Regions from separate parts of the Cernens ardua genome, predicted to be linked through region 1. Evidence: predicted binding sites of a transcription regulator. Region 1 holds the regulator's gene; the other holds the start of a gene.
What was found. Region 1 encodes LexA, which represses DNA repair genes until DNA is damaged. Its sites were predicted from a motif close to TACTGTNTANNTANACAGTA; they were not measured.
Positions count from the first base shown of each region.

Region 2: recN (DNA repair protein RecN) is a predicted target of LexA. The motif match lies at 2,643-2,662, and genes of this name have one in related genera.

Region 1 is NZ_JBPCZH010000001.1:357,082-362,179, reverse strand. It holds gene LMG33818_RS01645 (DUF6586 family protein) at 1-13, shown strand, start outside; gene LMG33818_RS01640 (hypothetical protein) at 269-511, shown strand; gene lexA (transcriptional repressor LexA) at 1,099-1,857, opposite strand; gene nagZ (beta-N-acetylhexosaminidase) at 2,195-3,235, shown strand; gene LMG33818_RS01625 (hypoxanthine-guanine phosphoribosyltransferase) at 3,401-3,937, shown strand; gene LMG33818_RS01620 (phosphatidylglycerol lysyltransferase domain-containing protein) at 4,014-5,098, shown strand, end outside.
Region 2 is NZ_JBPCZH010000008.1:44,986-50,083, forward strand. It holds gene dnaK (molecular chaperone DnaK) at 1-1,657, opposite strand, end outside; gene grpE (nucleotide exchange factor GrpE) at 1,832-2,401, opposite strand; gene recN (DNA repair protein RecN) at 2,816-4,495, shown strand; gene fur (ferric iron uptake transcriptional regulator) at 4,735-5,098, opposite strand, start outside.

The DNA of each region.
Region 1 (5,098 bases):
TGAAGAGTGGTAATGTCATCTGACCTTTGTCGTTTGTCGACGGACAATGTTATTATCAGGTTATCTGGCTTGCCGTTTATCCATTCCTTTTCCTTGTACGCTCTGTGTTTGCCTTCTCGCTGATGATTATCTGTGCGAGTGGATATCAAGTGTCATGAGTACGAAAAGAGAGCATTTTTATAAACGCTGTGAAGTCGAAACTGCACGCGAGTTGAGGTGCCGACGCTTTTTTGTGTCAGAATGGCTCAACTTATCGAAGAGGTGAAAAATGTCTGAAACTGCGATTCTTGAGATCGTTGAACTGCCTGATGGCGAGGTGGTTTTGCGTCCCTCCGAGGGGGAAGGTGAAGCGCTGGTCAGTGTGCGCTTTTCCAAGGATGCACTGGAATTACTACGTGATTCGCGTTTTCAGGTGGCGCGTGAAATGATCGATCATGCCATTACCCGCACAAAACTGTGGGAAGAGGGTGAAGTGGTCGAGGAGTTAAGTGATAACGTCACAGTGCATTGATCATGATTGTTGGCAGTGAATCATCCTGAATGATTCACTGCATATTGGCTTCTCCGTTTCTCCGCTTCTCCGCTTCTACGCTTCTCCGCTTCTCCGCTTCTACGCTTCTACGCTTCTACGCTTCTCCGCTTCTACGCTTCTACGCTTCTACGCTTCTACGCTTCTACGCTTCATTGTTAGCATATTCCGTTAATGTGATGTCAAGTCATTCACGGCTTTCTCAAGAATTTTGCTACACAGGTTAACTCGGCATGATACCGATGAAGGTGATTATTTCATCCGTAATGATTGCTTGATATCTCCCTTTCATGATCACAATGGCTGGTCAATGTATATGTATATATAGCGACCAGCCTACAATGAGTCGCAGAGGTTATGAATAAGGAGTGGTATGAAAAAATATTGGGAAAATTGTCTGCGGGGCCAGTAACGTGAAGCTGTATTCAAGAGAGCTTTAGGGGGGGGCGGTAGAGGGGGAATAGTGGGTAATCATTGAAGCACCCCCAGGCACACGGCCAGGGAGTGTTGGGCCTGCACTTATAGTGAGTGAAACCGGTAACTAGTAGTGAAACCGATAATGCCTCGTTTTAGTGTAAGCCGCTGCCTTGATCTCCTCGAATAACACCTACACCAATGCCTTCTATTTCGAAGCCCTGGCTTGGATCTACCTCAATAGGAGCAAAGTCAGCGTTTTCAGCCAACAGACGTATTTTACTGCCTTTACGCTCAAAGCGTTTGACGGTGACGTCTTCGCCAATACGAGCAACCACAATCTGTCCATTGCGAACATCACTGGTACGATGGACAGCGAGCAAGTCGCCATCCAAAATCCCGATATCCTGCATGGAGAGCCCTTTGACCCGAAGAAGATAGTCTGCCTTCGGTGAGAAAAAGGTCGGCGGAAGTGGGCAATAGCGATCTACATGCTCCTGTGCCAATACCGGGCTACCGGCAGCTACCTGCCCTATGATGGCAAGCCCCTCGGCAGCCGGAGCATCAGATGCATTGGCAGCCTCCTGCTGGGGAGTTACAAATTTTGCGGTGGTATGTTGCGAAGAGGGTGCGCCTTTTTTATCGGTACTTCTTTTATCAGCATTTTTTTCATCCCCGCCTTGCGTTTTTGCAAGATGGGATGATACGACCCTGATACCACGGGAAGCCCCCGGTATCATCTCGATAACACCTTTACGTTTTAGCGCTTTCAAATGTTCTTCTGCAGCATTGGCCGAACGAAAACCGAGAGATCGGGCAATTTCTGCACGAGTGGGGGGATACCCGTGGGTCGCCACCGTTTCGGTGATGAGGTCAAGAACTTCCTGTTGGCGGCGCGTAAGGGGTCGGGTCATTGCCATTAACCTATGCTGTATCAATAATAGCTGTAATTGTATCCAGTATTGCTGACAGTGCAAGTCCAATTGCTGTTATAGAACTTAATCCCCGAATGTTTTGTTGTTTTCCCGGATTGCCTGTAGTCATTTCGAGGTGACACTCCCCAAGCCTATCAGATTTAATTTCTACGTGTACCTTCCTTCATGAAACGCTAGAATAGCGCTCCATTATCTTTTGTGTTTATCGTACGTCTTCCTCGGGCTATGGTGAGTTCAGACATTCTGCGCATACCAATGTGTGCCATGGCATAGTCATAAACAGGGAAAATCGGTACACCTTGACAAGGAGCGTTTCATGCGTGCTGCACCGGGTCCAATCATGATTGATGTCGGTTCTACCTCATTGGATGAGGGGGATCGGCAGATTTTGCGCCATCCTTCTGTCGGTGCAATCATCCTGTTTGCCCGTAACATGACTTCACCCGAGCAAACCAGAGCACTCTGTGATGATATTCGTGCGGTACGCCCTGATATCCTGATTGCGGTAGATCATGAGGGAGGGCGCGTTCAACGGCTGCGTGAAGGGCTTACGCATATACCCCCCATGTGTTCGTTTGAATCACTGTATATAGAGACCCCTGATAAAACGCTGTCTCTTGTCAGGGATACCGGTTGGCTGATGTCTCAGGAACTGGCCGCCTGTGGGTTTGATTTTACGTTCGCTCCGGTGCTGGATGTGGATGACAATCGTAGCAAGGTCATTGGGGAGCGCTCATTCTCATCCAATCCAGAGCATGTTGTTACGTTGGCTGGTGCGTTGATTACCGGCTTGAATGAAGGGGGGATGCCCGGGATTGGCAAGCATTATCCCGGCCATGGAGGCGTGGTGGCTGATTCACATCTGGAGATGCCGGTTGATCCTCGTCCTTTTACAACCCTTGAAAGGCATGATTTGATTCCCTTTGCGCGTTTGGCAACACGTTTGTCAGGTGTCATGCCGGCACATGTACGCTATCCTGACTTCTCTGAGGAACCGGCAGGGTTTTCCAGCAAATGGTTAACGTATTTACGCGAAGCACTGAATTTCGATGGGGCCATCCTTTCGGATGACATGAGTATGCAAGGGGCTCATTTTGCCGGTGGCCCGGTGTCCCGTGCAGAAAAGGCATTGGCAGCAGGGTGTGACATGGTGCTGATGTGCAATGATCGACCTGCAGCAGAGGCCGTACTGGAAGCTACTGCCACGGCGGGTATCCAGCCGCATGGAAGCATGCAACGGTTGAACGCATTGCGATATACCCGGGAGAGACCTGCGCTGTCTGCGCTCGCGAATAATGCGCGCTGGTTGGAGGCGCACCATACATTGAATAAAACAGCCAGTGAATATGGCTATTAGTTTTTCTTATAATCCACGGGGTTGATAAAATCACCTCTTTTTACAGGCTCTACAGGTGTCAGCATCACCCCGTTCGCCTGTATGCCACTTATGCTAAACAAAACACAGTCATTACGTATTATGCCCACATCCGAATCGATTGATACCGCTACAATTTCCACGCAAATGAAGCAGCTGATGGACGAAGCTGATTGTCTGGTGTCCCTGCAACGCATCGAACAGGCACTGGATACCATGGCAGAGAAACTGACTCGCCAATTCCACGATAAATTGCCCATCTTTTATAGCGTCATGAACGGTGGACTGATTACAGCGGGCCACCTGCTGACACGTCTGGAATTTCCCCTTGAGATCGATTACCTGCATGCAACCCGGTATCGTAACGAGCTTCGTGGAGGGCAGTTGTTCTGGCGTGTGTCTCCTGAGAGTCCTGCAGCTGGGCGTCATGTCGTTATTGTGGATGATATCCTTGATGAAGGTGCGACGTTAGCGGCGATTATCGAGCACTTCAAAAAGGCCGGAGCAGCGAGTGTTTCGACGGCCGTCCTGCTGGACAAGGCTCACGATAGAAAAGCGGTAGAAGGTCTCAAGCCAGACTATTGTGAATTGACCGTGGAAGACCGTTACGTGTTTGGTTTTGGCATGGATTACAAAGGGTATTGGCGAAATGCGCCCGGTATCTTTGCGCCCAAAGGGCTCTAAGTATTGACTGCGGCCATGATTTCGTACAGAACGGCTAATGTTTTTATTATTTCTATAGAATACCGGTTTGATTGTCATGTCTGATAGTCCATTCACACGAGTACGCGGCCTTGTTGCGCGTTATCGTCATGCGCTGGGAATAGCGGTGACGCTAGTGGTGTTTGGTCTGGCGGTTACTGTCTGTTGGCGACTGTTGCATGAAGTCAACCCCCATCTTTTAAAGCATGCCTTCTTGAATGTCTCTGTACTGGAAGTGGCTGGGGCCATGGGTGCCGCCATGTTCAGTTATCTTATGCTGGTGGGGTACGAGTGGTCGGCGCTGCGTTATGCCGGGGTTAAAGGGCTTCCCTCGACTGTGATGGTCATGGGCGGGACCTGTGCCTCGGCCATTGGCAATGCCATTGGGTTATCCATGCTTTCCGGTGGTGCCGTACGATGTCGGCTCTACTTTCGACATGGCCTGGCTGGCCCGGATGTGGCGCGTATTTCTGTTTTTGTGAGTCTTGCGCTGGGGTTGACACTGCCAGTGCTTGCGGCCGTAGCGGCCCTTATCGATGTGGAGACTGCGGCTGATGCATTGCGGATACCCACTCCCCTTGTGGTATGGATTGCTTCTTCGGTGCTCGGCATTTATGCCGTGGCGCTGGTCATATTGCTTTTACGTCGTCAGGATGAAAAACCGTCCGAGGATTCTCGCCTTTATGCATTGGGCAACTGGGCGTGGCGATTGCCCAGCCTGCGTATATCCCTATTGCAGCTGCTGATTACCCTCGGCGATGTAGTTGGCTCTGCAACAGTTCTTTATCTCCTCCTTCCGCACCACCCGCCATTCAGCACTTTTCTGCTGATTTATCTGTTGGCACTTGCGGCAGGCGTACTTAGCCATGTGCCCGGTGGTATCGGTGTATTTGAAGCGATCATGCTGTCTTCGTTCTCCCATATTGTGGGGGCGGCACCCTTGACCGCGGCGCTGGTACTGTATCGGGCCATATATATCGTTCTTCCATTGTTGCTGTCCTGCCTGACATTACTGATCAGTGAAGGGCGTCGTATGATTCAGCGACGGCAGGATGTGCAGCTTAATGCCGGATTGGCTCCGGGCGTCCTCTCGCTGATCCTGTTCTTTTGCGGACTCCTCCTCGAACTCTCCAATGTCATGCC
Region 2 (5,098 bases), on a different contig from region 1:
CTTCTTCCAGTGTTTTACGAGCAGCATGAACCATACCGTCCGCTTGGTTACGCAGCTGAACCAGCTCTTCGAATTTTTTGTCTTCCGCCTGGTGGGCTTCAGCATCGCTGACCATCTGATCGATTTCTTCATCGCTCAGACCACCAGAAGCCTTGATAACAATGGATTGTTCCTTGTTGGTCTGCTTATCTTTTGCAGAAACGTTCAGGATACCGTTGGCATCAATATCGAAAGCAACTTCGATTTGAGGCGTACCGCGAGGTGCCGGCGGAATATCGCTCAGATCGAAACGACCTAGAGACTTGTTCTGAGCCGCTTGCTTGCGCTCACCCTGCAGTACATGGATGGTCACTGCAGTCTGGTTGTCTTCAGCAGTCGAGAATGTCTGTGTTTTCTTGGTCGGAATCGTTGTATTTTTCTCGATCAGCGGAGTCATTACACCGCCCATGGTTTCGATACCCAGCGTCAGCGGAGTAACGTCGAGAAGCAGTACGTCGTTAACGTCACCGCCCAAAACACCCCCTTGAATAGCCGCACCAATGGCAACCGCTTCGTCAGGGTTTACATCCTTGCGAGCATCCTTGCCGAAGAATTCAGCCACTTTCTGCTGAACCAAAGGCATACGTGTCTGACCACCCACCAGAATCACATCATCAATACCGGAAGCAGAAAGGTCAGCATCAGACAGCGCCTGTTTGCAAGGTTCGAGAGACCGCTGCACCAGATCTTCAACCAGAGATTCCAGTTTTGCACGAGACACTTTCAGGTTCAGGTGCTTCGGCCCAGTGTTGTCTGCCGTAATGTATGGCAGGTTAACATCGGTCTGCTGAGCGCTGGACAGTTCGATTTTCGCTTTTTCAGCGGCTTCTTTCAGACGCTGCATCGCCAGAGAATCACCGGAAAGATCAATACCGCTCTCTTTCTTGAATTCACTGACCAGATAGTCGATCAGTTTATTGTCGAAATCTTCACCACCGAGGAAAGTATCACCGTTGGTAGAAAGTACTTCGAACTGGGTTTCGCCATCAACATCGGCTACTTCGATAATGGAAATATCGAAAGTACCACCACCCAAGTCATAAACAGCGATGGTTTTATCACCGCGAGACTTGTCCATGCCATAGGCCAATGCCGCAGCAGTAGGCTCGTTGATGATACGTTTTACATCGAGCCCCGCGATACGACCGGCATCCTTGGTAGCCTGACGCTGAGAATCATTGAAATAAGCAGGAACTGTGATAACAGCTTCGGTCACGGTTTCACCGAGATAATCTTCAGCTGTTTTCTTCATTTTTTTCAGCACTTCAGCGCTGACCTGCGGGGGAGCCATTTTATCGCCCTTGACTTCAACCCATGCATCACCATTGTCGGCCTCAACAATTTTGTAAGGCACGATCTTGATGTCTTTCTGTACTTCAGCGTCGCTGAATTTACGACCGATCAAACGTTTTACGGCATACAGCGTATTGGTCGGGTTAGTAACTGCCTGGCGCTTGGCCGCCTGACCTACCAACGTCTGACCATCGTCAGTGTAGGCAACGATGGAAGGTGTAGTACGTGCACCTTCAGCATTTTCAATTACTCGGGGTGACTTACCATCCAGTACTGCTACGCAAGAGTTGGTAGTACCCAAGTCAATACCAATAATACGTCCCATGTAGAATCACCTCATGACTTGTGCTTGTGACTGAAGTCAAATACCGCGACTCCAGAAAATTGTTAATTCATGCAATCGCCCGGATTGCTTGTCTAAATACAGATATAGGGGCATAAATTTCACTTTCAAGGCCCCATCACCATCATTTTTACCATTATGAGCAAAAAATCAGTCTTAAGGTGCCTTGCTGACAGCCACCATAGCAGGTCTGATCACACGACCGTTCAGTAGGTACCCTTTTTGCATTACGTCCACGACAGTATTGGGCTCAACATCAGGATTGGGCACCATGGCCATGGCTTCATGATATTCTGGATTGAAGGGCTCGCCTTGCGGATCGATAACCTCCAACCCTGCCTTCTGAAAAGCATCCTGTTGCATATCACGGGTCATGCGAAGGCCTTCCAAATGTACATCGTCCACGCCTTCTTGGTGCATTGTTTCATACGCCTTTTCCAACGTATCGGCGACGGGCAATAGACTTTTGACAAATTTCTCCAACGCAAACTTGCGCGCCTTGTCCACATCCTGCTCAGCACGGCGACGGACATTTTGGGCTTCAGCAGCCACACGCATGGACTGTTCCTTGGTGTGTGCCAGCTCCCCCTCCAGCTCTTCAATACGAGCCTTCAATTCACTGGTGGAGTCGTCCACCCTTTCGCCATCAACGGCTTCATCGTTACTGTTTTCAGCTTCGTTGACCTCAGGCTCTTCATGCCGAGGGTCATGAGCATCATGAGTCATCTGGTTACTCCTGATAAATAAAGGGTTATGCCCTGACATATAGCCATGCGGGCTATATGTCCAAAAAGTGGAACGCGAATCCTCAGCCTCATTGAATATGAACATCACGTTTGCCAACACAAATCATGACAACACAGATAGAGACAATGAAAACCCGCTTCAAAAAACCATATCTTCAAAAACCATATAAAGAAGATGGGGCCCAAGAATTCAATCTCAAGTCAGGCAACAATATAATTTTTACTGTATATAATTACATGCATGGTGTATAACTCTACCAACCACTGTATAAGTTAACATGCTTTTTTATGGTCAAAGGGCTTTGACTCCAGACCTGATACATTGATTTCAGGCGGCCGGTAGTCTCCGGGCCCAGCCAGTTTCCAATTCCGGTATTTCCGGATCGGAGGTTTCATGCTCACACAACTCACGATTCGCAATTACGTCATCGTTGATCATCTTGAACTTGATTTTCGACAGGGAATGACAGCCATTACTGGCGAAACAGGGGCAGGAAAGTCCATTCTGCTGGATGCACTGTCGCTTTGCCTGGGCGGGCGATACGAAGCAGGTAGTGTGAAACAGGGGGAAGAAAAGGCCGAACTGTCCGCCTGTTTCGATGTGTCTCGGTTACCCGCCGCACAAGCATGGCTGAATGCACGTGAACTGGAGGCAGACACCTGCATTCTTCGGCGTGTGATTACGTCCAGTGGGCGTAGCAAGGCATGGATCAACGGGTCTCCCTGTACGTTAGCGGATCTAAAAGCCCTGAGCGACCACCTGATCGACATCCATGCCCAGCACGCCCATCAATCCCTTCTTCGTGAACAGCAACATCAGGCATTGCTGGATGAATACGCAGGAATTGGAAGCGATGTCGAAAAACTGAGCCAGATTTACCACCGATGGTCCAAGGCACGTCAACGGCTCAAAACAGCACAGCAAACTGATAGCGAGGCCAATGCGAAACGTCAGCTTTTACGCTATCAAGTCGAAGAATTGGATGAACTTGCTCTGCAGGAGGGAGAGCTTGAACAACTGGAGCACGAGCAAACGCAATTGGCACATGCCGAACAGGCACAGATGCAAACACAGCAAGCTCTAAATTTTTGTGATGATGACGAACAGGGTGCTACTACCCTGATCGCTCAGGCCCGTCAGGCGCTGGAATCTCTGCCCGAACTCAATAATCCGGCCATTGCCTCTGCGCTGGCACTTCTTTCTGAAGCAGGTATCCAGCTGGACGAAGCGAGCAGTGAACTCAGTCACTATTTGAACAGCGCCGAACTCGATCCTGAGCGCCTGAATCAAGTGGAATCGCGCCTGGCGAGCGTTCACCAAATTGCCAGAAAGCATCACATCATGCCTGAAGAAATCATCTCGTTTGCACAACACCTCAGGGATCAATTGGCGCAATTGGAACCCGGCGAGGAAGACCTTGAGGCTCTGACACAAGAAGTACGCCAGTTAAGGGATGACTGGAGAACACTGGCACAAAGCATCTCCCAACAGAGATATTCCCACGCAACAACGCTAGCTCAACGCATTCAAGAGCAATTGGTCTATCTGGGTATGGAAAAATCCTGCTTTGAGGTCTCTGTCACACAACGGGATGCTGCACACCCTGAGGGAATGGATCATGTCACTTTTCTGTTCTCTGCCAATCCAGGGCAGCCGCCACGTCCACTCCACAAGGTGGCTTCAGGAGGTGAACTTTCACGTATCAGCCTCGCCATTCAGGTGGTAGCAGCTGCCCACAGCACTATCCCGACCCTCGTTTTTGATGAGGTAGATGTCGGCATTTCCGGTGCGACTGCAGAAATCGTGGGGCAGTTACTGCGGGAGCTGGGGCAAACAGGCGCACAGCTTTTATGTATCACCCATCTCCCCCAAGTGGCGGCTCAGGCGCATCAGCATCTTCACATCGAGAAGCAGAAGGATGACACAAGCACTCATACCCACATGGCCCTACTGGACGAGAGCGGTCGTATTCGTGAGCTGGCCAGAATGCTGGGTGGAATTCATTTGTCTGAACGAACACTCGCCCATGCACATGAAATGCTGCAAGGCGCCCAACAACCCGCACAACATTAAGTTTTTACGGCAGGAAGGGGCCTGATGGCTGCACAGGTCTCTTGCCATAATTGCGAGGAACATGCTTCCAGAGCAATATGGGGCGATCGCAGCCCCTTTCAAACGTCTTGAGAAAGGAAAATCACGCCAGCAATTAGCCAACGCCTTTTATTGTAAAAACCGCGCAATCGAATGCTAGTGGTGGGAGGGTTACAAAGGCCGGACAACACCCGGCCCCTTACAGAGAACGTGAGCAACCCTCAACGCTTCCCGTTATTACCCGGCGTATGTGGCGCACCATCCTGTCGCGTTGCTGTTGACCCCTTGGGGCGCACATAAAGGACGAGCGCATGATCAACCAGCTCATAGCCCCGTTGCTCGGCTACTTCACGCTGCCTGCGCTCGATCTCATGATCAAAGAACTCCACCACTTCACCTGTCTCCAGGCACAGCATATGATCATGATGATCTTCTTGGGAAAGTTCGAATACAGCATGCCCCCCGTCAAAATTATGACGCATTACCAAGCCTGCCGCTTCAAATTGGGTCAGTACTCGGTATACAGTGGCAAGACCGACATCCTCACCTGCTTCCAACAGGGAACGATAGACGTCCTCAGCACTC